DNA from 4 places in the Micromonospora sp. DT44 genome. Region 1 is predicted to be linked to each of the others. Evidence: riboswitches for the same ligand, from Rfam matches in the RefSeq annotation. Region 1 holds a riboswitch; each other region holds the start of a gene.
What was found. Region 1 has a riboswitch for cyclic di-AMP ahead of ACLQ25_RS00865 (C39 family peptidase). Riboswitches for the same ligand answer to the same signal wherever they lie in the genome.
Positions count from the first base shown of each region.

Region 2: linked by a shared signal. The riboswitch ahead of ACLQ25_RS07455 (NlpC/P60 family protein) and the one ahead of ACLQ25_RS00865 (C39 family peptidase) in region 1 are both predicted to bind cyclic di-AMP.
Region 3: linked by a shared signal. The riboswitch ahead of ACLQ25_RS20995 (coiled-coil domain-containing protein) and the one ahead of ACLQ25_RS00865 (C39 family peptidase) in region 1 are both predicted to bind cyclic di-AMP.
Region 4: linked by a shared signal. The riboswitch ahead of ACLQ25_RS06255 (coiled-coil domain-containing protein) and the one ahead of ACLQ25_RS00865 (C39 family peptidase) in region 1 are both predicted to bind cyclic di-AMP.

Region 1 covers NZ_JBNCKS010000001.1:186,897-194,125, reverse strand. Annotated here, with positions in the region: gene ACLQ25_RS00875 (CDP-glycerol glycerophosphotransferase family protein) at 1-547, shown strand, start outside; gene ACLQ25_RS00870 (alpha/beta fold hydrolase) at 552-1,298, opposite strand; gene ACLQ25_RS00865 (C39 family peptidase) at 1,433-2,281, opposite strand; cyclic di-AMP (ydaO/yuaA leader) riboswitch at 2,513-2,653, opposite strand; gene ACLQ25_RS00860 (hypothetical protein) at 2,939-3,709, opposite strand; gene ACLQ25_RS00855 (hypothetical protein) at 3,887-4,420, opposite strand; gene ACLQ25_RS00850 (acyltransferase family protein) at 4,553-5,752, opposite strand; gene ACLQ25_RS00845 (glycosyltransferase family 2 protein) at 6,001-7,164, shown strand.
Region 2 covers NZ_JBNCKS010000009.1:56,125-63,353, reverse strand. Annotated here, with positions in the region: gene ACLQ25_RS07465 (NlpC/P60 family protein) at 1-596, shown strand, start outside; gene ACLQ25_RS07460 (N-acetylmuramoyl-L-alanine amidase) at 655-2,610, opposite strand; cyclic di-AMP (ydaO/yuaA leader) riboswitch at 2,846-2,981, shown strand; gene ACLQ25_RS07455 (NlpC/P60 family protein) at 2,994-4,034, shown strand; gene dcd (dCTP deaminase) at 4,096-4,674, opposite strand; gene ACLQ25_RS07445 (pyridoxamine 5'-phosphate oxidase family protein) at 4,752-5,300, shown strand; gene ACLQ25_RS07440 (zinc metalloprotease) at 5,370-6,356, opposite strand; tRNA gene ACLQ25_RS07435 (tRNA-Gly) at 6,560-6,633, shown strand; gene ACLQ25_RS07430 (phosphotransferase family protein) at 6,689-7,229, opposite strand, start outside.
Region 3 covers NZ_JBNCKS010000036.1:51,342-58,570, forward strand. Annotated here, with positions in the region: gene ACLQ25_RS20965 (cellulose binding domain-containing protein) at 1-46, shown strand, start outside; gene ACLQ25_RS20970 (hypothetical protein) at 216-623, opposite strand; gene ACLQ25_RS20975 (hypothetical protein) at 763-903, opposite strand; gene ACLQ25_RS20980 (STAS domain-containing protein) at 1,281-1,643, shown strand; gene ACLQ25_RS20985 (SRPBCC family protein) at 1,917-2,369, shown strand; gene ACLQ25_RS20990 (hypothetical protein) at 2,400-2,903, opposite strand; gene ACLQ25_RS20995 (coiled-coil domain-containing protein) at 2,997-4,073, opposite strand; cyclic di-AMP (ydaO/yuaA leader) riboswitch at 4,079-4,210, opposite strand; gene ACLQ25_RS21000 (cation diffusion facilitator family transporter) at 4,323-5,240, opposite strand; gene ACLQ25_RS21005 (HelD family protein) at 5,349-7,229, opposite strand, start outside.
Region 4 covers NZ_JBNCKS010000007.1:117,310-124,538, reverse strand. Annotated here, with positions in the region: gene ACLQ25_RS06260 (carbonic anhydrase) at 49-771, shown strand; gene ACLQ25_RS06255 (coiled-coil domain-containing protein) at 830-1,852, opposite strand; cyclic di-AMP (ydaO/yuaA leader) riboswitch at 1,857-1,987, opposite strand; partial or broken gene ACLQ25_RS06250 (YibE/F family protein) at 2,154-2,573, opposite strand; gene ACLQ25_RS06245 (heavy metal translocating P-type ATPase) at 3,093-5,132, shown strand; gene ACLQ25_RS06240 (metal-sensitive transcriptional regulator) at 5,136-5,432, opposite strand; gene ACLQ25_RS06235 (heavy-metal-associated domain-containing protein) at 5,528-5,737, shown strand; gene ACLQ25_RS06230 (hypothetical protein) at 5,751-6,689, shown strand; gene ACLQ25_RS06225 (heavy metal translocating P-type ATPase) at 6,702-7,229, shown strand, end outside.

The sequences.
Region 1 (7,229 bases):
GCCCGTGGCCGAGGAGTTGCTGCGGCGGCTGCTGGGGCGTGGCGCGACGGTGATCCTGCGGGCCCATCCGTACACGACGCAGAACCCCGCGTCGGCACGCCAGTTGGGCCGGCTCACCGAACTGCTGGCCGTCGACCGCGCCCGCACCGGCCGGCAGCACGTGTTCGGCGCGGCCGCCCGGGAGCTGAGCCTGACCGATTGCGTCAACCGCTCGGACGCGCTGCTCTCCGACGTCTCCGGGGTGATCTCCGACTACCTCTACTCGGGCAAGCCGTACGCCGTCACGGACATGGGTGACGAGGGCGACCGGTTCACCGAACGCTTTCCACTGGCCGGCTCGGGCTACGTGCTGCGGCGCGACATGTCCAACGTGGACGCCGTACTCACGGCCCTGCTGGACACCGACCCGCTGGCCGATGCCCGCTGGGTCACCCGCCGCCGCTACCTGGGCGACTTCCCGGCCGAGTCGTACGCCGAGGGTTTCCTGACCGCCGCCCGCCGCGAGCTGACGTCGGCCCGGGAACTGCCCGCGCCCGCAGCCGCCTGACCGATCAGCGGTACGGGTCCAGCAACGCCAGCACGGCCGCCGGATCCTCCAGGTGCGCGTTGTGCCCGAGACCGGGCAGCGTGGCGACCGGTACGCCGTACTCCTTGAGCTGCGCGTCCGTGACCATCGGGTCGTGCTCCCCGCGGGCCAGCACCACCGGCACGTCGGTCGCCGCGAGCAGCGCGGCCAGGTCGGGCGCACCGACGGCGAACGCGGCGTTGTCCATCGCGAGCCGCCACCGGCCGTCGACCTGACGCAGACCGGCGTCGACCATCGGGTGGTCCGGGAGGACCAGACCGGTGAGGCCGGCGACCCGCAGATAGCGGCGGGCGGCCTCGGTGCGGCTGGTGAACCAGCCCACCGGGCGGGCGGCGAGGTCCGCGGCGCGGGCCAGCTCGGCGGGCGCCCAGACGGCCTTGATGCCCAAGCCCACCACCGCGTCCACCGGCAGACCGGCGGCGCGGGCCGCCAGCGCCAGGCCGACCACGCCACCGAGCGAGTGCCCGAGCACGACGATGCGGTCGTCGGAGGCCAGGCCCTGCGTGACCCGCTGGGCGAAACCCTCGAAGGAGTACGACGACAGCGGCGCCGACCAACCGTGACCGGCGAGATCGGGCGCCAGCCACCGGCCGGGCCAGTGGTGCTCCAGAAGTGGCGCCCAGGGCAGCCACACGTCACCCGTCGCCCCCATGCCGTGCAGCAGCAACAGGATCGGCTCACGGCCGGCTTGACCACCCGATTCATCCACCACGGCCGCAGTCTCCCACGGTTCGCGGCCCGGTACGAGAGCCCTTCACCGGCGTCGCGCCCCGACACGGGAACGCCGCGAGCGCCGGCCCCTCGTGGGAGACGGCGCCCGCGGCGTCGTGGGGTGTCGCGCGTTGGTCAGGCGGAGTAACCCCGGGTGGCGATCCAGTTCGCCAGGTCGATCGTGGTGATCCAGTAGGCCGGGTCGGCGGCGTTCGCCGAGTCGGCGATCCGCACGGTACGGCCGTTGTCCTTGTAGCCGACGACGGCGATGTAGTGCCCACCGCCGTAGGAGTGATAGCCGCCCTCGGTGTCGATGGCGTCACCCGCGACGTTTGCCACCACGCCCCGACCATCGGTGATGGCCTTGACCACGTCGGCCTGAAGGCGGTCCATCTGGGCCGGGCTGGGCGTGCCCGCGAACATGCGGGTGCGGTACGGGGAGCCCTTCACCTCGGCGTTGAGCACCCGGGTGGTGTCCTCGGCCGAGTTGGTGCCCATCTCGGTGGTGCCCAGTTCGGCGCCGAGCTCCTCCTGGGTGCGGTCGATGCCGCTGGCGCTGAGCGCGTTGCGGGTGGCCGCGGGGCCGCAGTTGTAGTAGGTGTTCTGCGCCTCGTAGGCGTAGTCGAGCACCTTCGTCGCGGGCGGCTTCGGCGGCGTCGGCTTCCGGGTGACGTCCGGGTTGCTCGTGGCCTTCGCGGCGGGGGACGCGGCGCTGGTGGCCGGGGCGGCGGTGCTCGGCGCGACGCTCGCCGACGGGGCCGCGGACCGGAGTTCGCCACGGGAGGCGACGGTGTCACTGCGCATCTCGGCGACCGTGGTCGGGGTGCGCGGGCCGTCCGGGGCGTCGTCGGCGCCGGCGACCAGGGCGCCGGCGGTGGTGGCGATCGCGAGGGCCGCGGCGGAGGCGGCGACGATCTGGTACGGACGCTCGGTCGCGAGGCGACGGAGCTGGCGCTTCAGGGTGTGCTTCACGGGGTCCTCCACGGTTCGGGGGTGAGCGGCACACCGGGCTCGACCGGTATCCGGGCAGGCGCCAGCGCGCGGGCAGGGGCCCGCGGGTGGTGGACCGCTCAGGGGTACGCCCGGCGCGGCCGGGCGGGAAGTGCGGTGACCCGGGGGGTCAGCTCACCGTCACGAGGCGGATGAGCGGGGACACCGCGACGCCGTGGAGGCGGGGGAACAGTGCAAGGGTCGAGGGGTGCTGCACGAGGATGGAACTCCTTCCGTCACCGCCTACCGGGTTAGCTGACGGATTCGGGCGGGAAGATCGCCCTACCGCGGGCCGTGGCTCGCGGATTCACCCCGGACTTACTGTGGGTCCCCGGTTCGTTGATCACGATTGAGCGGGTCGGCGCGGCGTCGCCTCCTGCGATCGGTAACCGCACCGGACGGGACGACAGTACTGGCCGGTGCGCACTCTGCCAAGCCGCGCCCACCTGCATAAACATCGATTGGCCCAGCAATTTCTGCGCGTTTTGCCGCTGACGTGACTCGATGGGACAACCGGTTCCGGCGGCACCTGCGGGCGACAACCGGACAGGTGGCCGGCAACGCCGCCACAATCGCGGGCACAATGGCCGCCGATGATGCCGACCGCCCGATTTCCGCTGCCGGTGACCCGCCTCACATAACAGATCGGGCTCAACCGGCCCGGGCCGGACGCCAGCGTGCCACGAGGTCCGTACGCGACGGCCGCGTCGCGGTGCGCCGGGAGAACGCCGGGCTCGGCCGCGACCGGACCGCCGCCGCGTACGCCTCCTCGGCGAGGACGCGCGCCGACTCGGCGGCCACCTCGGCGTCCCGCCAGGACGACCGCTCCCGCTCGACGGCCGTCCGGTGCTCGGCCAGCCTCGCGTCACGGATCGCCCGGATGAGCAGCGTCTCCTGCTCGACCGGGTGCCGGCGGGGGTCCCAGCCGCGGCGATGCCCGAAGACGTCGCCGAGCTGAGCCATGGTCAACTCCCCCCGCCAGTGCGCCGCCATGGCGGCACGGTGCAGGTACCGCTCCCGGGCCGCGTACTCGGCGGGGGTGTGCGGGGTACGCGGTGTCGGCAACGCCCCGGCACCGGCGACCCGACGGGCGGCCGTGTCCGCCTCGTCGTACGCCGTCCAGGCCCGCTGCGCCTCGTCCTGAGCGACCAGCCAGTCAGCGCGCCGCCGCCGGGCGGTCCGCGCGGCCCGGGCGGCGGCCACGGCCACCTCCTCGGCGTACCGGCGCAGGTCGGCCATCTCGGCGACGGCCATCTCGCGGGCGGTGGGTGTCGGCGGCGTGGGGTCGGCCGCTGGCGAGTCCCGCTCCGGGCGGGCCACCAGGACGGCGAGGATCGTCAGCGCCAGCAGGAACAGGGCCGACCAGATGGCGGCGGCCTGGGGCACCTCGGTCAGGAACTGGTAGAAGACGACGGTTTCCATGATCGACACCTCGGCGTGAGGACGTAAGCGATGGGATGCCGCACGGGCGGGTGCGGGCGGTGTGTCGTCAGGTGTGGTGACGGGGCGCTCGGCCCGGCGGCGCCGCCGATGGTGGAGATCCCGGCGCGCCATACTCCGGCGCTCGCGGGACGGCGTGCCGCCCCGGTGACTGACCCGCTAGGCCGGCGGGGCGCGGGGGGCCCGACTGGCCGAGCCTGCGGCTCGGAGGGGCTGCTCCGATCCCGTGGGCGCCGAGGTCACGCCCGCCATTGGGCGGGGCAGCGCGTCCGAACCACCGTGCAGGGCGGGCTGCGGGTCGACCGACCGCGCGGAGGCGTCAGCGCCAACCTCTGCGGCTCGTTCCTCGCCGGCCCGGTCGGGGACGGCCCGGTCGAAGGCGGCCCGGTCGAAGGCGGCCCGGTCGAAGGCGGCCCGGTCGAAGGCGGCCCGGTCGAAGGCGGCCCGGTCGGAGGCGGCGCGGTCGGAGGCGGCGCGGTCGGTGAGGACCGTGGAGAGGGCCGCGGTCGACGGTCCGAGCGGCTCCGCGAGGGCGAGCGACCCGATGGTGGGCGGCGCGGCCGCAGCGGTCGATGCCGGCAGCAGCGCCGGGGCCGCGCCCAGGGCGAGCGACAGCACGGCGAGGCTGGTCAGGACCCGTGCCGCCCAGCGCGCCACCCACCACAGGGGACAGGTGAGCGCGACCGGGAGCACGTCCTCACGCTACCGTCGGGACCGCCCGGACGCATCGGCGACGGGCGTGTCGGTCTGCGCCGCGCCGACCCCCCTCCGACCAGCGTGGACACGGTGGCGTGAGCCGGCTCCGGTGGGTGCAACCGCGGCCGTCTACAACCGGGATCGAGCGCGATCCGGCGCGGGCGCGCGGGCGGATTCGCCGGGCACCTCCGCGTCACCACCTGCGGTCTCCGGGGTGCGCTGGTGGGGAACGAGCGGCGGGCGGCCCGGGCGACGTGGCGCGAGCCGGCGCATCATCGGTGTCTCCACCCAGCGGTGCAGCAACCCGGCGAGGACCAGGTTCACGAGCAGGAATCCGAGCACCACCGCCGGGCCCCGCCAACCCCGGAAACCGGTCCCCCAGTCGCCGCTGAGCCGGAGCACGCTCGTCATCACCAGGACGTGCACCAGGTAGAAGGCGAACGAGACCTCGCCGAGCCAGACCAGCGGACGCGAGCGCCACGGCGAGCGCCGGTCGCGCACGTCGGCGTCGGCGGCCGCGGTGATCACCAACAGGTACGCGACGGCGAGCAGCGTGGTCCACAACTCGGCACGGATCCACTGCGCGGCGGCCACCCAGGTGCCCACGAAGATCGCGGTGGCGGCGGTCAGGCCCGGCCCGCGCCACCGGCCCCGGAGCATCAGCTCGGCCGCCACCGCGCCCAGCCAGAACTCCAGGGACCGCGCCGGCGGGAAGATCTGGGTGAACCACCAGCGGCTCGCCTCCGGCACCAGGTGCTGGACCGGCCAGAGCGCGAGGATCAGCAGCGGCAGCGCGACCACGAGCGCCCAGAGCACCGAGGGTCGCGCCCGGCGCAACAGGGGCAGCGCCAGCGGCAGACAGAGGTAGAAGAAGAACTCACAGGACAGCGACCAGCTCACCGTGTTGACGCTGTAGAACCAGCCGAGCCGGGGGTCCCAGGCCTGCAACAGCAGCAGGTTCTCCACGGCGACGGCCGGCAGGACGGGATCGGCGAACCACCAGGCGACCAGCAGCGCGGCGGCCCACAGCACCACGTGATTCGGGTAGATCTTCGCGACCCGTCGACGCCAGAAGGTCAGCCGCGAGTCGCCCGGGCGGGCCGACCAGACCAGCACGAAACCGCTGAGGATGAAGAAGAACTGCACGCCGGACAGGCCGAGGGTGAAGAGGGCGTCGACCACGGCCTTGTAGTCCGGCTCGGCGATGATCCGCATCGTCCCGGCGTGGAACCCGAACACCAGCAGCGCGGCGATCCACCGCAGCCCGGTCAGCGACGGTAGCCGGGCGGGGGCGGGCGGCGCGGTCGGCGCGTCGGTGGTGCTCGTCATGCCGGGGTCCCGACGCTTCGCAGGGTCACCAGCACGTACGCCTCCTCCTCGGGCCCGCGGCGTCGGACGGCGCGACGACGACGCCCGCGACGGCCCGGCAGGACCGCACCGAGGCACCCTACCGGGTCACTCCCGGGTGAACCGGGCGGCCGTTGTTAACCTTCCGCTTCGCGGGTGTTCAGGGATTTCACCATCCGCGGCCACGTGTGGTTCCGGGGCTGGCCATCCGCGTCGTCGAAGGTGGCGACGTGGTCAATGAGCCGACGCACGCGCCGCTGCTGAGCATCGTCGTGCCCGTCTACGGCGTCGAGGCTTACCTGTACCAGTGCCTCGAGTCGGTCCGGGCGGACATCCCGGCGGGCGAGTCGGAGGCGGTCGAGCTGATCGCCGTGGACGACGCCTCGCCGGACGGCTGCGGCGCGATGCTGCGGTCCTACGCCACCGGGCACGACAACGTGCGCGTCGTACACCTGGAAGAGAACGTGGGTCTGGGCCTGGCCCGCAACGCGGGCCTCGACGTGGCGACCGGCCGGTACGTGTGGTTCGTCGACAGCGACGACTGGCTGCCGCCGGGCACGATCGCGGCGGTGCTGGACCGGCTACGTGAGCACCAGCCCGACGTCCTCATGCTGGACCACCTGCGCGTACACGAGGACGGCCGGCGGGAGGTCGACGCGAGCAGCCACCTGCTGCGCGGGGTGCCGGGCGTGGCCCGCCTGGCCGACCAGCCCCACCTGCTGCGGGTGCAGCACACGGCGTGGAACAAGGTGGTACGCCGGGCCTTCCTCGACGAGTTGGAGCTGCGCTTCTTCCCCGGCTGGTACGAGGACATCCCGTTCAGCCACCCACTGCTGATCGGCGCGGAGAAGATCTCGGTGCTGGACCGGGTCTGCTACCTGTACCGGCAGGGCCGCCAGGGCGCGATCACCTCCACCCGCAGTGGACGGCACTTCGACGCGTTCGGCCAGTACGAGCGGCTGATGGACTGGGTCGCCCGCCGGCACCCGGACGAGGGCCTGCGGGCCGAGCTGTTCGAGCTGATGATCAGCCACTACCTGGTGGTGGTCGGGAACGACGACCGGTTGCACCCACACCTGCGGCGCGCCTTCTTCCACCGGGTCGCCGAGCACTACCGCCGATACCTGCCCCCCGAGGGCTACCCGATGCCGTCGGGGGTCACCGGGCTCAAGCACCGCCTGGTGGGGCGGGGTGACTGGCTGGCGTACTCGGCGCTGCGGCAGGCGCACCGGGCCACCGGCCGGTGGCGACGGTCCGGCCCGACCGCTGGCGCCGACTCGTCGTCGACCGACGACCCCTCCCGAGCGGCGCGGTCGGCGAGCAGGTCGGACGGCGGGCACGCCGCCGGTATGCCGGGACGGTCGGACGCGCTGGCCGGTGGCCGCCTGCCGTGACATGTTCGGCGGGTGCCGGCGTTTTTCAGGTCGTCCACCCGGTCGGGGGACGACGACAGCACCAC
Region 2 (7,229 bases), on a different contig from region 1:
AGCTCACCCTCCTCGACCGGCTCGCCTCCCAGGAGCGCAAGCAGGTCGAGGGTGTGCTCGCCGTCCGGGCCAAGTACGACGGCGAGAAGCAGAAGCTGGACGCGCTGATCGCCACCCAGACCAAGCAGCAGAACGATCTGGCGGCCAAGAAGAAGCAGATCGACGCCGAGATCAAGAAGCTCGAGGCGTCGATGCCCAAGACCACGGTCAAGACCGCCGGCTGCCCGACCATCAACGGTGTGGTCTCCGTGGCGGCGCAGAAGGCGATCAAGACGGCCTGCCAGCAGGTCGGCGATCCGTACGTCTGGGGCGCCACCGGCCCGAACTCGTTCGACTGCTCGGGGCTGACCCAGTACGCCTACAAGTCGGCCGGGATCTACCTCACCCACCACACGGGTGATCAGTGGAACGAGGGCAAGGCCGTCTCGCGTGCCGACGCCCGTGCGGGTGACCTGGTCTTCTTCTACTCCGGCCTGAGTCACGTCGGGCTGTATCTGGGTAACAACCAGATGGTGCACGCGCCACGCGCCGGCAAACCGGTGATGGTGTCCAGCATCAACACCATGCCGGTCGCCGGGTTCCGCCGACCTGGCTGATCCCCAGCACGCACGACGACGGCCCCCGGTCACCTCGACCGGGGGCCGTCGTCTTTCCTCAGCGGGGTGCGCCCACCGGGGACGGCAGCAACTGCACGTCGGCGAGGTCGACGTACATGATGCGATGGCCGAACTGGATCTGCGCGTACCGGTTCTGGCCCCGGATCACCGTCCAGTCGCCGGGCGAGGAGCCGTCGAACGTGCTGGCCCGGTAGTACTCGCCGGGCAGCACAGCGCCGACGGCGTAGCGCTGGCCGGCGGCGAGGGTGTACTGCAACGGTGAGATCGCCTGGTAGGGCACGCCGGCCGGGTAGGCCGCCTGCTCCGGGTACGCCCGCCCGTAGACGGGGATCGTGGCCCGGCCGGGTTTCGGCGTGACCACCATGCCGACGGTCCAGGCGGCCGTCGGCGCGGACGCCGGGTTGTGGAACCACGCCCGCTGCCCGAGGTACCAGATGGCCGTCCAGTCACCCTGTCGACCGGCCAGGGCGTACGTCTGGCCGGCGGACGCGCGGGCCCTGTGGTCCGACACGTCCATCGTGTTCGGGGTGCCGTCGGGGCGCAGCGCGATGTCGTTGACCAGCGGCGCGTCCGGGGCCGGCGCGGTGCGTAGCACCACCGACGAGGAGCCGCGTGGCGCGCACGGCGTCCCCGGGGTGACGCATCCGGTGAACGCCGGCTGGTTGGTCGCGTAGTCGGGGTCGATCCGGACCAGCCCGGTGGCCGGGGTGCCGGTGTCCAGCCGTGGGGCGTGCAGCAGGTCGAAGTAGTGCGTCCAGTCCCAGTAGGGCCCCGGGTCCCAGTGCATTCCACGGACGGTCGACGCGGTCGTGCCGGGCACGTTGTCGTGGCCGATGATGTGCTGACGGTCCAGCGGGATGCCCAACCGCAGCGCGAGGTGCCGAACGAGCTTCGCGGACGTCCGGTACATCGCCTCCGTGTACCAGGTGCCCTGCGCGGCGAAGCCCTCGTGTTCGAGCCCGATCGACTTGGCGTTGACGTACCAGTTGCCGGCGTGCCAGGCGACGTCCCTGGTCTTGACGTGCTGGGCGATGTGCCCGTCCACCGAGCGCAGCGAGTAGTGCCAGCTCACGTAGGTCGGGTCCTGGACGAGTTGCAGGGTGGTCGCCCAACTCGCCTCGGTGTCGTGGATGACGATGTACTCGATCTTCTGCCGGTCGGGCCGGTCGGACAGGTCGTGGTTGCCGTAGTCGCCGTCGCCGAACGCCGCGTAGGGTGCCGGGATCCACTCGCAGGACACCGTGCTCGGGCACTCCAACCCGTCCGGGCGGGCGAGTCGCCGCAGTCCCAGTCGGTCCAGCCAGGACCGCTCGGGTCGTACCGCCCGGGCCGGCAGCGTGACCCGCTGGCCGTCGTCGGTCACCCGCGTCTCGCCGGCGCCGATCGTGGTGAAGACCTCGTCGGCGAAGGCCGCCGCGGCATCGGCGCTGTCCGCGCCGGCATAGCGGGCCACCGCGCCGTACCAGGTGGCCGGGTCGGTGCCGACTCCGACCGGGGCGCCGACCTCCCGTTGGTACGCGGCCAGCAGCGCCGCCCCACCCCGGAGGTTCGTCGTCGGGTCGGTGCGCAGCGCCTCGGCGGTGGCGCCGGTGAGCGCGGCGGCGGCGTCCACGGTCTGCAGTGCTGCGCTCGGCGGCGCGTTCCCGGTGGCGGGCGCCGGTGCGAGAGCACGACGGGACTCGTCGCCGCGCGGATCCTCGCCCGGGGCGTCGTGATGACCGCTCCGCGGTAGGGCGGCCACCTGCCGGGCGTCGGTCAGGTGCATCGGGCCGTAGCCGCCGCTGGTGCTCGGCGTGCCGGCGTTGCTGTCCCAGCGGGACTCCAGGTAGGAGACGCCGAGCAGTACGTCGATGGGTACGCCGTACTCGGTCGCCGCGGCGGCGTACTGCTGCTGGCGGTCGGCGGCGGGGGCCGCGGTGGCCGGGCCGGCGGGCAGCGGTACGGCCGCCGTGGCGGTGACGAGCGCGACGGCGAGCAGGGTCGGACGTTTCATCGAACTCCCTACATGTCAACTGGTGTCGGTGCCGTCACCTTCGTCCTGCCCGGGAGTCCGCGTCAATACCTTTCCATGTTTCGAAACGTACGGAAGGAAATCTTCACATCCGCCCGATGGCCCGCTGCAATCGGTACGGAGTGTCACGGCCGCACGGGTTGCGGATCGGTAACGGCCGTCTCTACTCTGGTCTTTCGTCGGCCCGGTAGCAGGTCTGCCCACCCCGGGCGGTAACGGACCGACACCGCCGAGTCGCTCGCGAGCGAGCCGGGGACCCAGGTTCCTCGGGGTGAATCCGCAGTTCCTGCGGTAGGGCGCCCACTTCCCGCCCGAACCCGTCAGCTAACCCGGTAGGCGGTCAGGAAGAAGGAGTACGGAACCCGGTGGCCCTCCAAGCCCCGCGGCCGTCGTTCGGACGGTCGGCTCCGGCCGACCCGACGTCGACCGTGCCGCGTCCACGCTGGTCCCGCTTCACCACCGCACTCGCCGCCCTGGTCGGCGTCGCCGTCGTCCTGACGGGCAGCGCCACGGTGGCCCACGCCGACCCGTCCGTCGCCGAGATCGAACGCCAGATCGACGAGGACTGGAACAAGCTCGAACCGATCATCGAGCGGCACAACGCCACCCAGTCCGACCTGGCCCTCAAGCGCAAGCAGGCCGACGCGCTCGCCGCCCGCATCGGGCCGCTGGAGCGCCAGGTCGACGCCGCGATGAACAAGGTCAGCGCGCTGGCCGTGCGCGCGTACATGGGTGAGAACCTGTCGACCGTCAACACGATGCTCGGCAGCCGGTCGCCCAGCGAGATGGTCGGTCAGCTCGAAATGCTCGACCGCTTCGCCCACAACCAGCAGGAGGACGTCCGCCAGGTCGCCGACCTGCGCAACGAGCTGGCCCGGCAGAAGGCGCCGCTGGACGAGATGGTGGTCCAGCTGACCCGCACCGAGGCCCAGTTGGCGGCGAAGAAGAAGCAGATCAACGAGGAGATCGACCGGCTACAGAAGCTGCGCCTCAAGGTGTACGGCAGCGGCGGCGGCGGTTCGCTGCGCCCCGCGCCCTGCCCGGCCAGCTACCCGGGTGGCGGTGCCGGCATCGCGGTCAAGTTCGCCTGCGCGCAGATCGGCAAGCCGTACGTGTGGGGCGCCGAGGGTCCGGAGTCGTACGACTGCTCCGGGCTGATGCTGGCCGCCTGGGCGAAGGCCGGTGTGTCGCTGCCGCACAACGCCGCCGCGCAGAGCCGGGTCACCAAGAACGTCAGCAAGGGCGACCTGCGCCCCGGTGACCTGGTCTTCTACTACAGCGACATCCACCACGTCGGCATGTACGTCGGCAACGGCTGGGTGGTGCACGCCTCCCAAGCCGGTGTGCCCGTCAAGATGAAGAAGGTCGACGACGGGCCCGTCCACAGCTACGGTCGCCCCGGCTGACCGACGCGGGACGCAGTCAGGGCCCGTCGCGATCCGCTCGCGGCGGGCCCTGCGTCGTCTCCTAACGCGTCGGCCAGGCGCGCCAGTTCTGCCAGGAACGACTCGGCGTCGGCCCCCGCTGACCCTGGTAACGCGACCCGTAGACCACCGAGCCGTACGGGTGCTCGGCGGGCGACGAGAGCCGGAAGATGCAGAGTTGACCGATCTTCATGCCCGGCCAGAGGGTGATCGGTAGGTTCGCCACGTTGGACAGCTCCAGCGTGACGTGCCCGGAGAAGCCCGGGTCGATGAACCCGGCGGTGGAGTGCGTGAGCAGGCCGAGGCGGCCCAGCGAGCTCTTCCCCTCCAGTCGGCCGGCGAGCTGGTCGCCGAGCGAGATCACCTCCAGAGTCGAGGCGAGCACGAACTCTCCCGGGTGCAGCACGAACGGCTCGCCGTCGGGCACCTCGACCACCGAGGTCAGGTCGTCCTGCTGCATGGCCGGATCGATGTGGGTGTAGAGATGGTTGTTGAAGACCCGGAACAGCCGGTCGAGTCGTACGTCGATGCTGGAGGGTTGGACCAGGGTGGGCTCGAACGGCTCCAGGCCCAGCGTGCCGGCCTTGATCTCGGAGACCAGGTCACGGTCGGAGAGCAGCATCGGACCACCATAGCGAGGTGGGCGGTGACCAGCGTGTCGAGGTCGCTCCTCGTACATTTGTTCGATAGAATGCCCGCATGGCTTCCTGGTCCGATTTCGCCGCCGACGAGCCCCGCCTCGCCGACGGCATCCGCGTTCTCCTGCAGCAGTACGGGCCGGGCTTCGGCTATCTGGCCACGGTCCGTGCCGACGGTGGGCCCCGGGTCCATCCGGTCTCCCCGGTCATCACCGACGAGGGTCTGTTCTGCTTCATCATCGACTCGCCGAAGCGCCGGGACCTCGAACGGGACGGCCGATACGCACTGCACTCGTTCCCTCCGGAGGAGAGCGACGACGAGGCGTACGTGGCGGGTCACGCCTGGCCGGTCACCGACCCGGTCCGGGTGGCCCGGCTGGCGCAGAGCGCCCGGGCCGAGCCGCGGGCCGACTGGCGGCTGTTCGAGTTCACCGTCGACGTGGCGATGCTGACCCGTCGCGACCAGCACGGCCTGGGCATCGCCGTGGGGCGTCCGGCCGTGCAGGTCTGGCTCGATCCGCAGACCCCGCCCGCGGCGGCCGCGGCTTCCCCCGTACCGCAGACGCGCCCGACCCGTCGCAGCCGCGACGTCCAGTGCACGGCCGCCTGACCACGGCCATCGAAAAACGCCGGTGCCGGCTCCGTCGTGACGGAGCCGGCACCTGGTGTACGCGAGGAGTTAGGCCGCGCGGTACGCGTTCCACGCGGTCAGCATGCGGCTCGCCTGACCAGCGGTGAACTGGTACATGCACGAGTCGTAGGTGTAGTCCATGAAGTTGGTGATCGGGTCCAGGCCGGTCGCCGAGCAGGTGTTCCGACCGGTCGGGCACTCGTACGCGGGCGACGCCTCGGCCGGGGTGTCGCTGACCCCGTCACCCGAGCCGCCGCAACCACCCTGGAAGGTGTGGTAGAGGTTCAGCCAGTGGCCCACCTCGTGGGTGCCGGTGTCGCCTTGGTTGTAGTTGGTGGCGGTGCCACCCGGCAGCGACTCGCTCAGCGCGACCACGCCATCCATGCTGTTGAGCCTGCGCTGTGGGAAGGTCGCCCAGCCCAACAGGTCGTCGCTCAACTCACCGAGGTAGATGTTGAGCGTGTTCTTGCCGCCGACCCGCAGCGACGACTTCATCGACCGCTCCGCCGACGAGCCGTCGACGATCGGGTACCACGACGGGTTCGTCACCCGGTTGATTTTGTCGAGGCGGAAGGCGAAGGCGGTGGCCGCGCCGCCGGTCCCGCCCGCGTAGGCCTGGTTGAGCACGCTGATCTGCGAAGTGATCATCGAGTCGGGGATGTTGCCGCCGGCCCGGGTGCTGTCCTCCTGGATCACGTGCACCACCACCGGGATGGTGACCGTGGCTGCCAGCGTCGTGGCGCCGGCGCCGGCCCGGTAGTTGGCCCGCTCGCGCAGCGCCGCCGCGAGGTCGGCGTCCCGCTCACGGACCTGCTTGGCGGTCAGCTCGTTGGGCTCGTGCAGAGCTCCCGCGCCGGGCTTCGCCCGGGCGTTGGCGTGGCTGTCGGCCGGCTCCGCGCAGGCGCCGCCAGGTGCGGCGGAGAAGGCCGAAGCGGCCGGAACGACGCCCACCGCAGCGGTGCTGAGCAGCAGCGCGAGAGTTGTCGACGCGACACCGGCGACACGCCGGGTCAGCAGGTTGGGACGGAGTCCCATGGGCCCACCTCTTTCTGGCGGCGCGGCAGGGGGTGTGTCACGCCGTGGCTGGGAACGTGTGGCAGACGTTACAACTCATCGACGCATTTGAGAACGACCATATGTTGCCGTCTGGAAACTTCTTCGGAGGTGAGCGGGGGCGGTCGGCGTGTGGGGGTGGCTGGGTGCATGGCTGCGACGACTCGGGTACAGTGGTGCCGCCCGCGGGTGTAGTTCAATGGCAGAACATCAGCTTCCCAAGCTGACAGTGCGGGTTCGATTCCCGTCACCCGCTCCACGATCGAGGCCCTGGCCAGGACGACAGTCCAGCCAGGGCCTTCGACGTTCCATGATCAAGGCTGGGTTGTCGTGCAGCCGTTTGGCATAAGTTGCAACTTGCTGGCCTGGGAGCTCCGGTGCTTCGCCCACTCGCCGGTCCACGCCGCGAGGTCGTGCACCCATCCATCTGGCCTCTGCTCGGCCTTGACGTTCCACTTCGCGGCGTTCATCGCGGCGAAGGCGTCGAGCGCATCGCCGCCGACCGCGGTCCAGGCGGGAAACTGCGCCAGCCACTCCTCGGCCTGCGCCGGGCTGTGACCACTACCTATCAGCCACTGCACGAGTAGAGCCAGCTCAACCCATGCAGCTGCCTCGGTCGTCCACGCCCAGTCAACGACGCGTATCCCTGCCGGAGTGAGGATGAGGTTGGTCGGGTTGATGTCGGAGTGAACGAGCGTACGGCCCTGCATATCGGGTAGCGCGAATCCGAGTCGCCCGGCCGGGGTGAACCAGGTCCCGCGCGGGGCCGGCGTGCCCTGGAGTGCTTTCAGGGTCACCCGGAGCAGGTCCAGATCTGGACTTCCGGGAGACAGGTCGGGGTGAGGGCCGTCAAGC
Region 3 (7,229 bases), on a different contig from region 1:
CGGCACCAACTCGCCGCCCACCTCGGTGAGCTGCACGAGTCGCTGACCCGGTGGCCCGGCGTCGTCCGGGCCACCCGAGAACACCGGTCCGCCGGGGCTGCCTGAGGGGTCCGGCACCCCGGCGGACCGGGCGTAATTCCGCCCAGCACCGCCACCGGTACGCGAGCGGGCCCCGCCGACGCGATGTCGACGGGGCCCGCTCGGTGTACCGGTGGCTAGTCGTCCAGGCCGACGGGGGAGTTGGGGCGGTCGACGTCGACGAACTCGACGTCGTCCACCGCGCGATCGTCCCGACTGCCGGCGGCGCGAGCGGCGGAGCCGACGGCCCAGCCGACCGCCGCGCCGACCAGCGCGGCGCCGATCAGCAGCGTCCACGGCAGCGCCGGCTGGCGTCCGGCGAGCGCGTCGAAGGCGCGCGACGCGCGACGCCGTGCCTCCTCCGCCGCCGAGCCCACCAGGTCACCGGCGCCGTCGGCGAGGTCGCCGCTGCTGCGACGGGCCGACCGCGCGGTGTCCCGGACGCTGTCGCCCGCGGAGCTGACGGCGGAGAGCAACTGCTCCCACGCCTGGTCCGCGATCCGCTCCGGCTTACTGCGCCGGTCCAGCAGGTTGGTTCCGAACATCGTGGTTACCTCCTCAGGTGCCGAAGCCGCCGGCCACTTCGGACCTCGGCGTCCGTCCAGCGCGACACGGTTCGCTGACTGCGCAGTGCCCCGGGCCGGTCGCGCGCAAACCCGGCCCCGCGTGGCGCACCCGCCGGGGTCAGCGCACCGCCACCGCGGCCACACCGCGGGCGAAGTCGTCGTCATCGTCGTCGTCGTCGTCTCCGCCGCCGAAACCGCAGGCCAGTACGAGGGCGAGTAGTAGACCGACGCCGGCCAACCCGGCCAGTCGCTTGATCATCGAAGGTCCTCTCCGTCACGGTGGGTGTCCCGGGCCGATGCTAGGAAGCGTCGGCAACCACGCTGGCGGGTCCGACCGCGACACGCCGGTCCCACGCGGGGCGGGTGTACGGGACGGGACGGATGTCGGGCTTGCCGGACCGCGACCGCTACCCTGGTCCGGCGACGCGTCGGTTCCGACCGAGCGTCGACTGATCAGATAACGAAAAGTATTGAATGATCAGATGCCGAAAAGTGGGGATATGGGCGACTTTGTCCGCTCGGATCCGTGAATTGCTCATCCCGAGGGGTGGCGACCGAGGCCGTTGGAGGAATACTCTCGGTCGCGGCCCGCGTACTGATGAGGCGCCCGGGGGACGGGCGGGTGGAGGTGCTCGCGTGAGCCTGTCGATCGTGAAGTCGGTCCTGTCCGGTGGTGTCGTCGAGATCGCCCCGCGGGGTGAGATCGACGTCGACACAGCGTACGAGGTGCGTGAGGCCATTGCGGAGGTGCTGGCCAAGAGCCGCCCGCTCCGCATCGAGCTGAACATGAGGCTGGTCACCTTCATCGACTCCGTGGGCATCAGCGCCATGGTCGCCGGCTTCCAGACCGCCGAGGTCAGTGGCGTCAAGCTGGCCGTCACCGAGCCGAGCCGGTTCGTGCACCGTCAGCTCTGGGTGACCGGCCTGCTCGGTCTCTTCGGCGCGCCGGAGCCCTACTTCGCCGGGGCCGCCACCCCCGAGGTGCTTCCCGGCGCCTGAGGCGCGGGCTGCCACCGTCAGGCCTGCTCGTCCAGACCGGTCAGGGCCACGTCGGTCACCTCGCTGACCGCCCAGATCGCCGTGACTGACGCGTACCCGGCCGTCGGCGTCCACGGCGGCGTGTCCCTCTTCGTCACAACCGGTGATTTCCCATCAGCCGACCGTGGTGGGAACGCTGCGCGAATGCCGGGACAACGCAGGGTGTCCGTCCGGCCGTTGCCACCCCGCGCGGCGTACGGGACGATCGTGCGACCAGCGACGTCGGGAGACGGTGTGCTCAGCAGCGATACCTTCAGCTACTCCGTCCAGGCCCGCTGCTCAGTCGCCGAGGCGGCGGCGCTGTTAAGCGACCTGACCCGTCAGGGTGAACTGCATCCCCTGATCGTGCGGGTCCGCGAGGTGCCGCCCCGCCCGGGCGCCCGCGCCAGCTACACGATCAACGACAGGCTGGTCGCCGGCCCGCTGCGCTTTCGCACCACGTACCACGCGGACATGCTGGTCAGCGAGCCCGACGAGATCGTCACTGTGGCCCGTCAGTGGCCCGCCACCACGGTTCGCAACCACACCCGGCTGCGCGCCGAGCCGGACGATCTGGTCCGCATCGACGTCGACATCACCCTGCGCGCGCCGACACCCCTGTTCCGGTACGCCTTCAATCAGGCCCGCGCCGCCCACCTCGCCCTGGCCGCGCGCCTCGGCGCGGTCCTCGACAACCCCGCGCCCTGAGCCCATAAGCCGTCGAGGGTGGCTGCGCGATCAGGCGCGCGTCGCGCCGACCGCCGCGCTGCGGCGGGGTTGGCTGGGTCGGCGTCCCCAGGGCTTGTACGTCGACAGCACCGTCGCGATGATCATGAGACTGGTCGACACCGCGGGCGCGATCACCAGGTCGGCGCGATCCCGCGCCGGTAGCGCGGCGCCCAGCGCGCCGGCGTGCCGCAGGTTCGGGGTGAGCAGGAACAGCACCAGCCCGACCATCACCGTGGTGATCACGAGCTTGATCACCACCCAGCGGTAACGCAGCAGGCCCCAGGGGGTGAGCAGCGCGCTGGCGACACCGACGAGCCACACGAGCACGCTCAGCGGCGCGAAGAGCACGGTGCCGACGAGCCCGGCGACCGGGTAGACCACCGCCGGGTCGGCGCCGCGCTGTGCCGCGATGCCGAGCGTGAGCAGCACCAGGTCGGCCCCGAGCCAGCCGAGAGACGTGACCAGGTGCAGGGTGAGCAGGGCCTTGCGGGTGCGGGGCGCGATTCGCGGCATACCCGAATGCTCCCGGTCCGACCCCGCGTGGTCGTCCGACCAGCGACGACGTCCGGGGTACGCCCGCTGACGTACCCCGGACGGCGTCGGTGGTCAGTACACCGACAGGTGCACGTGGTTGGTGTGGTCGCTGGAGGGGTCGCCGTTCCCCCCGCTGTACGACTTCCAGCCGCTGCTGGGCAGCCAGATCTGCTTGAACCAGATCACGTAGAGCACCGCGAGCCGATCCGAGTTGCGGATGAAGTACGCGGCCAGGTTGTTGCCGTACGTCTTGTCGCCGCCGCTGGCGATCCCGCCGAAGCCACCCTTCTGCGCGGCGAAGTCACAGGCCCGGCCCTTGGGGTGCTCGCCCGAGCCGCCGTTGCGGTGACAGGAGACGTACCGGGTGAAGCCGGCGGCCTTGGCCTGGTTGAGCGCGTGCAGGGTGCGGGGGGTGATGCAGCCGCTGGCCGGGGTGGGGTCGTTGATGCTGCACGACTCGGACGGCCAGGAGCCGTCGGAGTTGCGCGGTGCGGGCTGGGCGTTGGCGGTGGAGGTGCCACGGTTGGAGCCGGTGTCGGTGTCGGTGTCGGCGCTGGCGCGTGCCTTGTCGTTGGCGACGGTCAGGGCCCGCTCGGCCTGCTCCTTGCGCTTGGCCATCACCTCGACCTGCTTACGCTGCTCCCGGATCTCGCCGTCGAGGGCGACGCGGGTGCGGTTCGCCTCGTCCCGGATCGCGTGCAGGTCGCGCAGCACCCGGTCCTCGTTCGCGGCCACCGCGTCGAGGGCGGCCGCCCGGTCCATGAAGCCCTCGGGGGTGTTGCTGTTGAGCAGGGCCGAGACGGTGCTGAGCCGGCCGGTGCGGTACGCGACGCCGGCGATCTCGCCGACCTTGCCGTTGCGTACGGTCATCTCGGCCTCGGTGTCCTTCAGTTTGACCGCGAGCTGCTGTTGCCGCTGGATGGAGGTGTCCAGCGCGCGCTTCGCGTCCAGGTAGCCCTTGCTGGCCGCCTCGAGCTGGGCCCGTAGCGCCGGGGTGCCGCCCTCCTCGTCGCCGTCGGGCGCGGCGGCGGCCCGCAGGCCGCCGGGTGCAGCGGCGGTGGCGGCGCCGACTGGAAGCGCGACGCCGAGGGTGACCATCATGACGATCAGTGCCGCAAGCCGGGCGGCGGGTGGTCGTGCTGGTGCCACTACGCATGTCCTTCCGTCAGCCGCCGACCGGGTTAGCTGACGGGTTCGGGACGGAAGATCCCTACCGCTGACGCGGATGCACCCCAGGAACATGGTTCCCCGGTTCGCCCTGTCGGGCGATTAGGCGACGGCCGCCACCGGCGCCGGGAGGCGCCGCCGGGTGGTGGCCGGGACAGAGCCTACCGGTGCTGGTGGGGTCTGTGCAGCCGATGTTACGGAAGGTGCCTGCACCTTCACGAAGGATGACGGTCACCACTCGACGGAACCGCAGGCGCCCGGGGCGGCACCGGGCTCGGTCTGCAGCGTGGCGTGCTCGATGCGGAAGTCGTCCCGCAGGGCGGTACGCGCCGCGGTGAGCACCGCGCCGACCTCCGCGCCGGGCGCCATGGTCAGGTGCGCGGAGGCCACCTCCATGCCCGAGGTGAGCGTCCAGACGTGCAGGTCGTGCACCTCGACCACGCCGGGCACCGCGGCCAGTCGGTCGTGCACGGCGGTGACCTGGAGGTGTTCCGGGGCGGCCTGCACGAGGATGCGTACGGCGGCCCGCCCCAGCCGCCAGGTGCGCGGCAGGATGAACACGCCGATCGCTACCGCGACCAGCGGATCGGCCCACCACCAGTCGGTGACGGCGATGAGCAGCGCGGCGCCGATCACGCCGAGCGAGCCGAGCAGGTCGCCGAGCACCTCCAGGTAGGCACCCTGGAGGTTGATGCTCTCCCGGGCGCCGGCGCGCAGCAGCCCGAAGGCGACCACGTTCGCGAGCAGGCCGAGGATGGCCACCGTGAGCATCGGACCACTGAGCACCCGGTGTGGGTCGCCGAACCGGCCGATCGCCTCGATCACCACGTAGATCGCCACGCCGGAGAGCAGGACGGCGTTGGCCAGCGCGGCGAGCACTTCGAGGCGGTAGAGCCCGAAGGTGCGTTGCGGGTCGCCGGTGGCCCGCCGCGTAGCGGTGATCGCGGCGAGCGCCATCCCGATGCCGAGCACGTCGGTGAACATGTGCCCGGCGTCGGAGAGCAGGGCCAGTGAGCCGGTGTGGAAGGCGGTCACCGCCTCGACCACCATCAGGGCAGCGAGCAGTCCGAAGGCCGCCCAGAGCCGTCCCCGATGCTGGTGGGCGGCGTTGGCGACCGAGCCGTGGTGGTGGTCATGTCCTGCTCCCACGAAACCCACCCTCCGACGCCGCCCGGGACGCGGTCAAATATATGCTCACATCGCTATGTGTGCAAGTGTAAGGCGAGGGCCGGCCTACGGGCGATGCCAACGCGACGGTCAGCCGGTCGGGTCGACGGTGGTGAGCCGCTGAGTGGCGCGGGAGAGCGCCACGTAGAGCGTGCGTACGCCGGAGCCCGGATCGGCCCGGATCTCGCTGGGGGCGACCAGCACGACCCCGTCGTACTCCATGCCCTTGGCCTCCAGGCTGGTCACCACCTGCAAGCGCGTCGAGCCGAGCGCGTCGAGCCAGCCGGCGACCTCGTCGCGGCGGGTGACCGGCGTGATCACCCCGACCGTGCCGTCGACCTCGCCCAGCAGGCCGGTGGCCGCCTGCACGGCCGCGGCCTGGAGCCCGGCGGGCGGCACCACCAGCTCGACCGGGTCGACGCCGGTGGAGCGGACGGCCCTCGGCAGGGGCAGGTCCGGGTAGAGCCGGCGGATCTCCGCCGCCGCCACCGCGAAGATCTCCGCCGAGTTGCGGTAGTTGGTGGTGAGCGTGAACTCGTGCCGTTTGCGTCGGCCCAGCGCCTGGTCGCGGGAGCGGGTCAGCTCCTCGGGGTCACCGGTCCAGGCGGTCTGCGCCGGGTCGCCCACCACCGTCCACGAGGCCAACCGCCCACGCCGACCGATCATCCGCCACTGCATCGGCGAGACGTCCTGCGCCTCGTCGACAACCACGTGCGCGTACTCCCGGTAGTCCTCCGGCCGCTCCCGGGCCGCCGCGCGGGCGGCCCGCTGCCGGTCGGCGGCGGTGCTCAGCTCACGGACGCCGCCCGCGAGCTGGAACGGGTCGCGTCGGGCCCGCGCCGGTTTCACCGGCTTGCCGAGCAGCGCGTCCAGCTCGTCGAGCAGCGCCACGTCCGCGATGGTCAGGCCCGCAGTGTCCAGACTCTGGTACGCCGTGCCGAGCAGCCGGATCTCCGCGCCGGAAAGGATCCCGCCGGCGTACCGGCGCAGCCGTTCCGGTCGAGCCAGCCAGCCGAGCACGTGCCGGGGGTGCAGGCGTGGCCACCAGGCCTTGAGGAACTCCCGGAACTCCGGCCGCTCGGCGATCTCGCCCTCGAAGGCCCGCTGCTCGGGCAGCCGGCCGATGTTCACCCGCCGGGCCTGCGCCCACAGCGCGGCGAAGACACCGTCGAAGCCGGCGCGGCGAACCTCGTTGCGCCGGGCGCCCCGGTGCAGCGCGCGGTCCCGGATCGCGTCCAGCTCGCGGCGGTCCAACCGCAGCAGCCCTCCCCGGTAGAGCAGCCGCAGCTCGCCAGGAGCCCCCGGCGCCGCGTCGCGGGCCGCCCGTTCCAGCACCCGGCGCATGCGCAGCGAGCCCTTCACCGCCGCCACCTCGGGCGGATCGGTTCGGGTGGCCGTCATCCCGGGGAACAGGGTGCCCAGCGAGTGCAGGGTCGCGGTGTCCTCACCGAGCGACGGCAGCACCGAGGCGATGTACTCGACGAAGACGGTCGACGGCCCGACCACCAGGATGCCGCCACCGGCGTACCGGCTGCGCTCGGTGTAGAGCAGGAAGGCCGCCCGGTGCAGGGCGACCGCCGTCTTGCCGGTGCCCGGGCCGCCCGCGACGATCGTCACCCCGGAGCCGGGCGACCGGATCGCCTCGTCCTGCTCCCGCTGGATCGTCGCCACGATGTCGCGCATGCCCCGACCGGTCGCCCGGGAGAGGGTGGCCAGCAGCGCGCCGTCACCGACGACCGTCATCTGATCCGGGGCGGCCTCCGGATCGAGCAGGTCGTCCTCGATACGGGTGACCCGCTCGCGCTGGGACTGGATGGTGCGGCGACGCACCACGCCCAGCGGCTGCGCGGGGGTGGCCTGGTAGAACGCCGACGCGGCCGGCGCCCGCCAGTCGACGACGAGGGTGCTGGCGTCCTCGTCACGGATACCGAGCCGCCCGACGTGCAGCACCTGCCGGTCGCGCAGGTCCAG
Region 4 (7,229 bases), on a different contig from region 1:
TTCAAAAGACCATTGAGCAGGTCAAACGCGTGGAGACGAGGTGCGGGGATGAGCCCTTCCGGTACGCCCGGCGCGCAGCGGGGCACGCAGCGGACCGTCGAGCAGGCGCCGGTCGCCACCGAGCCGGCCCGAGCGTACGCCGAGCTGGTCTCCGGCAACCGTCGCTTCGTCGCCGGAGAGCCGCGCCACCCCAACCAGGATGCCGGGCACCGGGCCGCCGTGGCGGACGGGCAGCACCCCTTCGCGGTCATCGTCGGCTGCTCCGACTCGCGGCTGGCCGCCGAGATCATCTTCGATCGAGGGCTGGGTGACCTCTTCGTCGTCCGGACCGCCGGGCACACCACCGGGCCAGAGGTGCTGGGCAGCGTCGAGTACGCGGTGGCCGTCCTCGGTGCTCCGCTGGTGGTGGTGCTCGGCCACGACTCCTGCGGCGCCGTGCAGGCGGCGCGCGAATCGGCGGCCACCGGCATCGCGCCACCGGGACATCTCCCAGCGGTGGTCGACGCGGTGCTGCCCAGCCTGCGACGAGCCACGGCCGAGGGCGTGCACGACATCGACGGCATCGTCGACATCCACATCGCGCAGACCGTCGAGACGCTGCTCGGGCAGTCGCCCGTGCTGGCCGACGAGGTGGCGCGGGGGCGGTGCGCGGTGGTCGGGATGTCGTACCGGCTCGCCGCCGGGGCGGTGCGACCCGTGACCCCCGTACCGGACGGAGCCCCGACGGGCGACGAGCCCTCGGACGACCCGGCCGCGACAACCGCCGCCTGACGCGCCGAGGGCCGCCCCGCCGGACGGCGGGACGGCCCTCGCACTGCTGAGCGTCGGATCAGAGCAGCGACATGTGTACGTGGTCAGTGTGGTTCGACGGCCCGCTGTACGACTTCCAGCCGGTCGCCGGGAACCAGATCTGCCGGTTCCAGATCACGTAGTAGATGCCGAGCCGGTCGGCGTTGCGGATGAGGAACGCGGCCACGTTGTTGCCGTACATCCGGGTGTCGTTGTTGTGCCACGGGCTGAAGCCGCTCTTCTGCAACGACCAGTCACAGGCGCGACCCTTCGGGTGCTCGTACGGTCCACCGTTGCGGTGGCAGCCCACGAACCGGTTGAACCCGGCCCGCTTGACCTCCTTGTACGCGTGCAGCGTGCGCGGCGTGACGCAGCCGGAGGTGGTCGGGTCCTTCTCGCTGCACGACTGCGCCTTCCAGTCGCCGTCGGCGGTGCGACCCGGGCCGATCCGGGCGACCGGGGAGGTGGCGTCCACCAGGCCGCCGGTGAAGCCCTCGCCGCCGACCAGCGCGAGCGCCTTGTCCGCGTCGCGCTTGTCCTTCGCCATCAGCGCGGTCTGCTTCTGCTGCTCCCGTACCTCGGCGTCGAGGGCCAGCTTGGCCTCCTCGGCGCGGGACTTCACCGTGTTGACCTCGGCGAGCTTCTTCTCGTTGACCATGTTCATCTCGTCGAGCGCCGCGGCCCGCTGGACGAACGAGTCCGGTGCGTCGGCCTCCAGCAGCATCGCGATCGCGCCGACCCGTCCGGTCCGGTACGACTGGGCGGCGATCTGCGCGACCTGCGGGGCCAGCGCGGCCAGGTCGGCCTTCGCCCGCTCGACCTCGGCCGCCAGTTCGAGCTGCCGCTTCTTGGACCTGTCCAGTTTGGACTTGGCCGCCACGTAGTCCCGGTTGGTCTGCTCGATGACGTCGGTGAGCAGCTTGGGCTCGTCGCCGTCCTCCTCGTGCCCGGACGGTGTGGGGGTCGTCGGGGCGGCGTGGGCCGGGAGAGGGCCGGCGAGCACGGTCAGCGCAGCGAACACGGCCACCACGGGCGTCAACCAGCGGCGTAGGGGTGCCGTCACAATCTTCCCTTCCGTCGACCGCCGACCGGGTTAGCTGACGGGTTCGGGGCGGAAGTGGCCCCTACCGCTGTCGCGGATTCACCCCAGGTACCTGGGTCCCCGGCTCGCCGGTTGGCGATTGGGCGGTGGCACCGCAGGCGCCGCTGCGCGCCTTCGTCGGTGACCGGCAGCGAGGTTACCCGAGAGTCCACCGCCTCAGCTACGTCCTGATGCCGACTAAAAGCGTCATTTCGCCATGGCGTTGAGTGACCAGTGACGCGGTTCTCAGGGCGGGTGCCCGATCCGGTCACGCTGAGGAGTGTCACCATGCCGTATCCGTGCTCCTGTTCGGCTCTGGCCACCCGGTGGTGGCGGTGGATGGGGGTGTGTTCCGCTGTGGATCGGGCCGGTCGGCCCGATCCGCCGGCGGGGAACTGAGAGCGGCGAGCGCCTCCGCGCGGTCCGCGCGGGGGCGCGGTGGCACGGCGTCCGCACCGGGCGTGGCTGTCGACCCGGCTGCGGTCACCACTGCGGCCAGCCCGGTGGTGAGGGGTACGGCGGCGATCAGGCCGAGCGTGGCGACCGCGCTGCGGACGATCTCCTGTGCGAGGAGCTCGCTGGTCAGAATCTGCCCGATGGGGCGCGAGTCGGCGGTGAGCAGAAGCAGCAGCGGCAGCGACGCGCCCGCGTACGCCAGGACGATGGTGTTGACGGTGGAGGCGATGTGGGCCCGGCCGACGCGGTTCGGTCACCATCCGGGTCACCGTGCCGTGGTGGCGCGGAAGATCCGCGCCACCGCCGCTCTTCGGTGCGCCGTCCCGTGGCCACAGCACCACGGCGGCGACGACGGTGGCCACGAAGAGCGGTACCACCGTCGCGACGAGGATCCGTCGTACCCGGGGCGGGGCGGGGCGGGACGAGCGGAATGGCTGTGGTCGGAACCCAATGCGAGAGACTCCCAACGATCCGGTGCGGGGTACGTGCCGGCGGCCTGTGCGGTTCAGTTCCGCCGGACGAACGTGGGCGCGAGCGCGTCGGTTCGCCGCCTGACGACCTGGCAATCACGGAGAGTGATGAAGTGACCCGGTCGGCGCCGTACGGGGCCGCGCTGTTGCAGCGCCGTCGCCCGTCTCGGCGGCGGGATCCGGTGGGTCATCGCCGGACGATGCTAACCAGCGCCCCGGGGTGACGCAGGATGTGCGGACGTGTCGGGGGAGTCGAACCGCCGACACCGCCCCGGCCGGGGCGGGATGGTGGGGTCATGCCTGAGCCACCCGCCGAGCACCGACAGCACGACAAGCGCGCCGGGCACGACAAGCACGCCGGGCACGACCCGGCCATGTTCCGTCGCCGGTTCTGGGTCTGTCTGGTGCTCACCGTGCCGGTGGTGCTGACCAGTGACCTGGTGGTGGACCGGCTCGGGCTCCGGCTGGACGTGCCAGGGCGCTCCTGGGTGGGGCCGGTGCTCGGTTCGGTGGTGTTCCTCTGGGGTGGCTGGCCGTTCCTGGTCGGCGCGGTACGGGAGATCCGGGACCGCGCGCCGGGCATGATGCTGCTGGTCGCGATGGCGATCACCGTGGCGTACACCGCGTCGCTGGCGACCAGCCTGGGTGCCTTCGACCTGGACTTCTGGTGGGAGCTGGCCGCGCTGGTCACCATCATGCTGCTCGGGCACTGGCAGGAGATGAAGGCCATCGGGCAGGCCCGTGGGGCGCTCGCGGCACTGGCGGCGCTGCTGCCCGACGAGGCCGAGCGGGTGGCGGCGGACGGGCGGGTCGAGCGCGTGCCGGTCGACGGGCTGCGGGTCGACGACGTGGTGCTGGTCCGGCCCGGGGGTCGGGTGCCGGCCGACGGCCGGGTCGTCGACGGCGACGCGGAGTTGGACGAATCGATGATCACGGGTGAGTCGCGCCCGGTCGCCCGGTCGGCGGGCGATCGGGTGGTGGCCGGCACGGTCGCCACCGATTCGGCGATCCGGGTCCGTGTCGAGGCGCTGGGCGACGAGACGGCGCTCGCGGGCATCCAGCGCATGGTCGCGCAGGCGCAGCGCTCGGGCGGGCAGGCTCAACTGCTCGCCGACCGGTTCGCCGCCGCGCTGTTCTACGTGGCCACCGGTACCGCCGTGCTCACCCTGGTGGTCTGGACCGCGCTGGGTAAGCCCGATGAGGCGGTGGTGCGTACCGTCACCGTGCTGGTGATCGCCTGCCCGCACGCGCTCGGCCTGGCCATCCCGCTCGTCGTCGCGCTCTCCACGGCGCTGGCGGCGCGAAGCGGGATCCTGGTCAAGGACCGGCTCGCGTTGGAGCGCATGCGGACCGTCGACGCGGTGCTGTTCGACAAGACCGGCACGCTGACCCGGGGCGAGCACGAGGTCACCGACCTGGTGACGGCCCCCGGCGTGGACCGCGACGAGGCGTTGCGGATCGCCGCCGGCGTCGAGTCCGACAGCGAACATCCGCTGGCCCGGGCGATCGTGGCGGCGGCCGGGACGGGTGGGCCGGCCCGTGCGGACGGCTTCCGCTCGCTTCCGGGCCGCGGGGTGCGGGCCACCGTCGACGGTACGGAGTACGCCGTGGGCGGGCCGACCCTGCTGCGCGAGCGGGGTGGACCACTGCCGGACGAGGTACGGCAGGCGACCGGCCGCTGGTCGTCACGCGGTGCCGTGGTGCTGTATCTCCTGCGGTTGCCGGACACGGTGCTCGGGGCGTTCGCGCTCACCGACGCGGTGCGGCCGGAGGCCCGAAAGGCCATCGCCGAGCTGCGGGCGGATGGCGTCCGCACCATCGCCATGATCACCGGGGACGCGCGGTCGGTGGCCGAGTCGGTCGCCGCCGATCTCGGCTTCCGGGCCGGGGTGGACGAGGTCTTCGCCGAGGTGCTGCCGGCCGACAAGGACAGCCGGGTGGCGGAACTCCAGCGGCGCGGGCTGACCGTGGCGATGGTCGGTGACGGGGTGAACGACGCGCCGGCGCTGGCCCGCGCTGACGTGGGCATCGCGATCGGGGCGGGCACCGACGTCGCGATCGAGTCCGCCGGGGTCGTGCTGGCGTCGTCCGACCCGCGCGGCGTCGGGGCCGTGATCCGGCTCTCCCGGGCGTCGTACCGCAAGATGCGGCAGAACCTGGCCTGGGCCGCGAGCTACAACGTGGTGGCGCTGCCACTGGCGGCGGGGGTGCTCGCCGGTGCCGGGGTGGCGCTGAGCCCGGCGGTGGCGGCCGTGCTGATGTCCGCGTCCACCATCGTGGTGGCGCTCAACGCGCAGTTGCTGCGCCGGGTCCGGCTCGACCCGGAGCGGACGTGACGTTCAGCCGCGCTTCATGAGTCGGCCGACGGCGGCCATCATCTCGGTGGCCATCTCGTCGGCCCGGCCCTCGGCTGCCCCCTCGTGCATGCAGTGCCGGGCGTGCCCGTCGAGCAGGCCGAGGGCCACCTTGTCGAGCGCGGCCTGGATCGCGGAGATCTGGGTGAGCACGTCGATGCAGTAGCGGTCCTCGTCGACCATCTTCTCGATGCCCCGGACCTGCCCCTCCACCCGGCGTAGGCGCGCGAGCAATTGGTCCTTGCTGGCGGTGTACCCGCGGATCGGTGTGGGTGCGGTCATGGCGACGAGGATAGCGTACCCCTGGGGGGTATGGTAATGTCCGTTCCTGCCGTCATACCCCCACCGGGTACCGGTACTACGAGAGGAGACGTCCGATGGTCGACACGACGTACCAGGTGCAGGGCATGACCTGCGGGCACTGCGTCAGTGCGGTCAGCGCCGAGGTGGGCGCGATCGAGGGCGTACGCGACGTGCGGGTCGACCTCGCCACCGGCCAGGTCACCGTCAGCAGCGAGCAGCCCGTGGACAACGAGGCCGTCCGGGCCGCTGTCGACGAGGCCGGCTACGACCTCGTCGAGGCGTGAGCGGAGGTCCGCGATGACCACCCTGACCAGGCTGGGCGCGTTCGCCCTCGGTCTCGCGGCGGTCTTCGGCGCGGCGTACGGGGTCGGTCGGGTGGTCGACCCGGCCGACCCGGTCGCGCAGAGTCGGCCGGACGTCGCCCACACCTCGGGCCCCACCGCGAGCGGCGAGGTGGCCGACCTCGTTCCCGGCGGGTTGCTCGTCTCCGACCGGGGCTACACGCTCCAACACCTCAGCGCGCCCGCCGGCCAGTTCGCCTTCCGGATCGACGGGCCGGACGGTCGGCCGGTCACCAGGTACGACGTGGCGCACGACAAACGGATGCACCTGATCGTCGCCCGCCGGGACCTGTCCGGCTTCCGGCACGTCCACCCCGATCTCGCCCCGGACGGCACCTGGCGGGTCGCCACCCCGCTGGCCGGCGCCGGGCAGTGGCGGGCGTTCGCCGACTTCACCCCGACCGGGGGCGAGCCGTTGACCCTCGGCGTGGACGTGACCGTCCCCGGCGAGCTGACCGAGCGGACGCTGCCCGCCCCGGCGGCCAGCACCACGGTCGACGGTTACACCGTCACCCTGGCCGGCACGCCGCAGCCGGGCCGGACCTCGGCGCTCACCCTGACGGTGAGCCGTGCCGGGCAACCGGTCACCGACCTGGAGCCCTACCTGGGTGCGTACGGGCACCTGGTGGCGCTGCGTCGGGGCGATCTGGCGTACCTGCACGTGCACCCGGACGGGACGCCCGGCGACGGACACACCCCGCCCGGCCCCGCCGTCACCTTCCACGCCGAGGTGCCCTCGGCCGGCGCCTACCGGCTCTACCTCGACTTTCAGCACGGTGGGCGGGTCCACACCGCCGAGTTCACCATCGTGGCGGGCGCTGCCCCGGCCGCGACGGGCGAGCCGACACCGACCGGCGGGGCCGACCACGGCACCGCCGGGCACGGGCACGACTGACGGGACTGGACGATGACCACCACCAGCAGCAGACCGCTGCCCGAGGCGCCGAACCGGATCGAACTGGCGATCGGGGGGATGACCTGCGCCGCGTGCGCCGCGCGGGTCGAGAAGAAGCTCAACCGGATGGACGGGGTGAGCGCCACCGTCAACTACGCCACCGAGAAGGCGACCGTCCGGTACGCCGACGACGTCACCCCGGACGACCTGATCGAGACCGTCCAGAAGACCGGCTACACGGCGGCCCTGCCGACGCCGCCGACCGCCGAGCCGCCGGCGCAGGACCCGCTGCGCGGTCCGCGTACCCGGCTGTGGGTCTCGGCGGTCCTGAGCGTGCCGGTGGTCCTGCTGGCCATGGTGCCGCCCTGGCAGTTTGACTACTGGCAGTGGCTCTCGCTGACGCTGGCCGCACCGGTGGTCGTCTGGGGTGGGCTGCCGTTCCACCGCGCGGCCTGGACCAACCTGCGGCACGGCGCGGCCACCATGGACACGCTGGTCTCGCTCGGCACGCTCGCCGCGTTCGGGTGGTCGCTCTGGGCG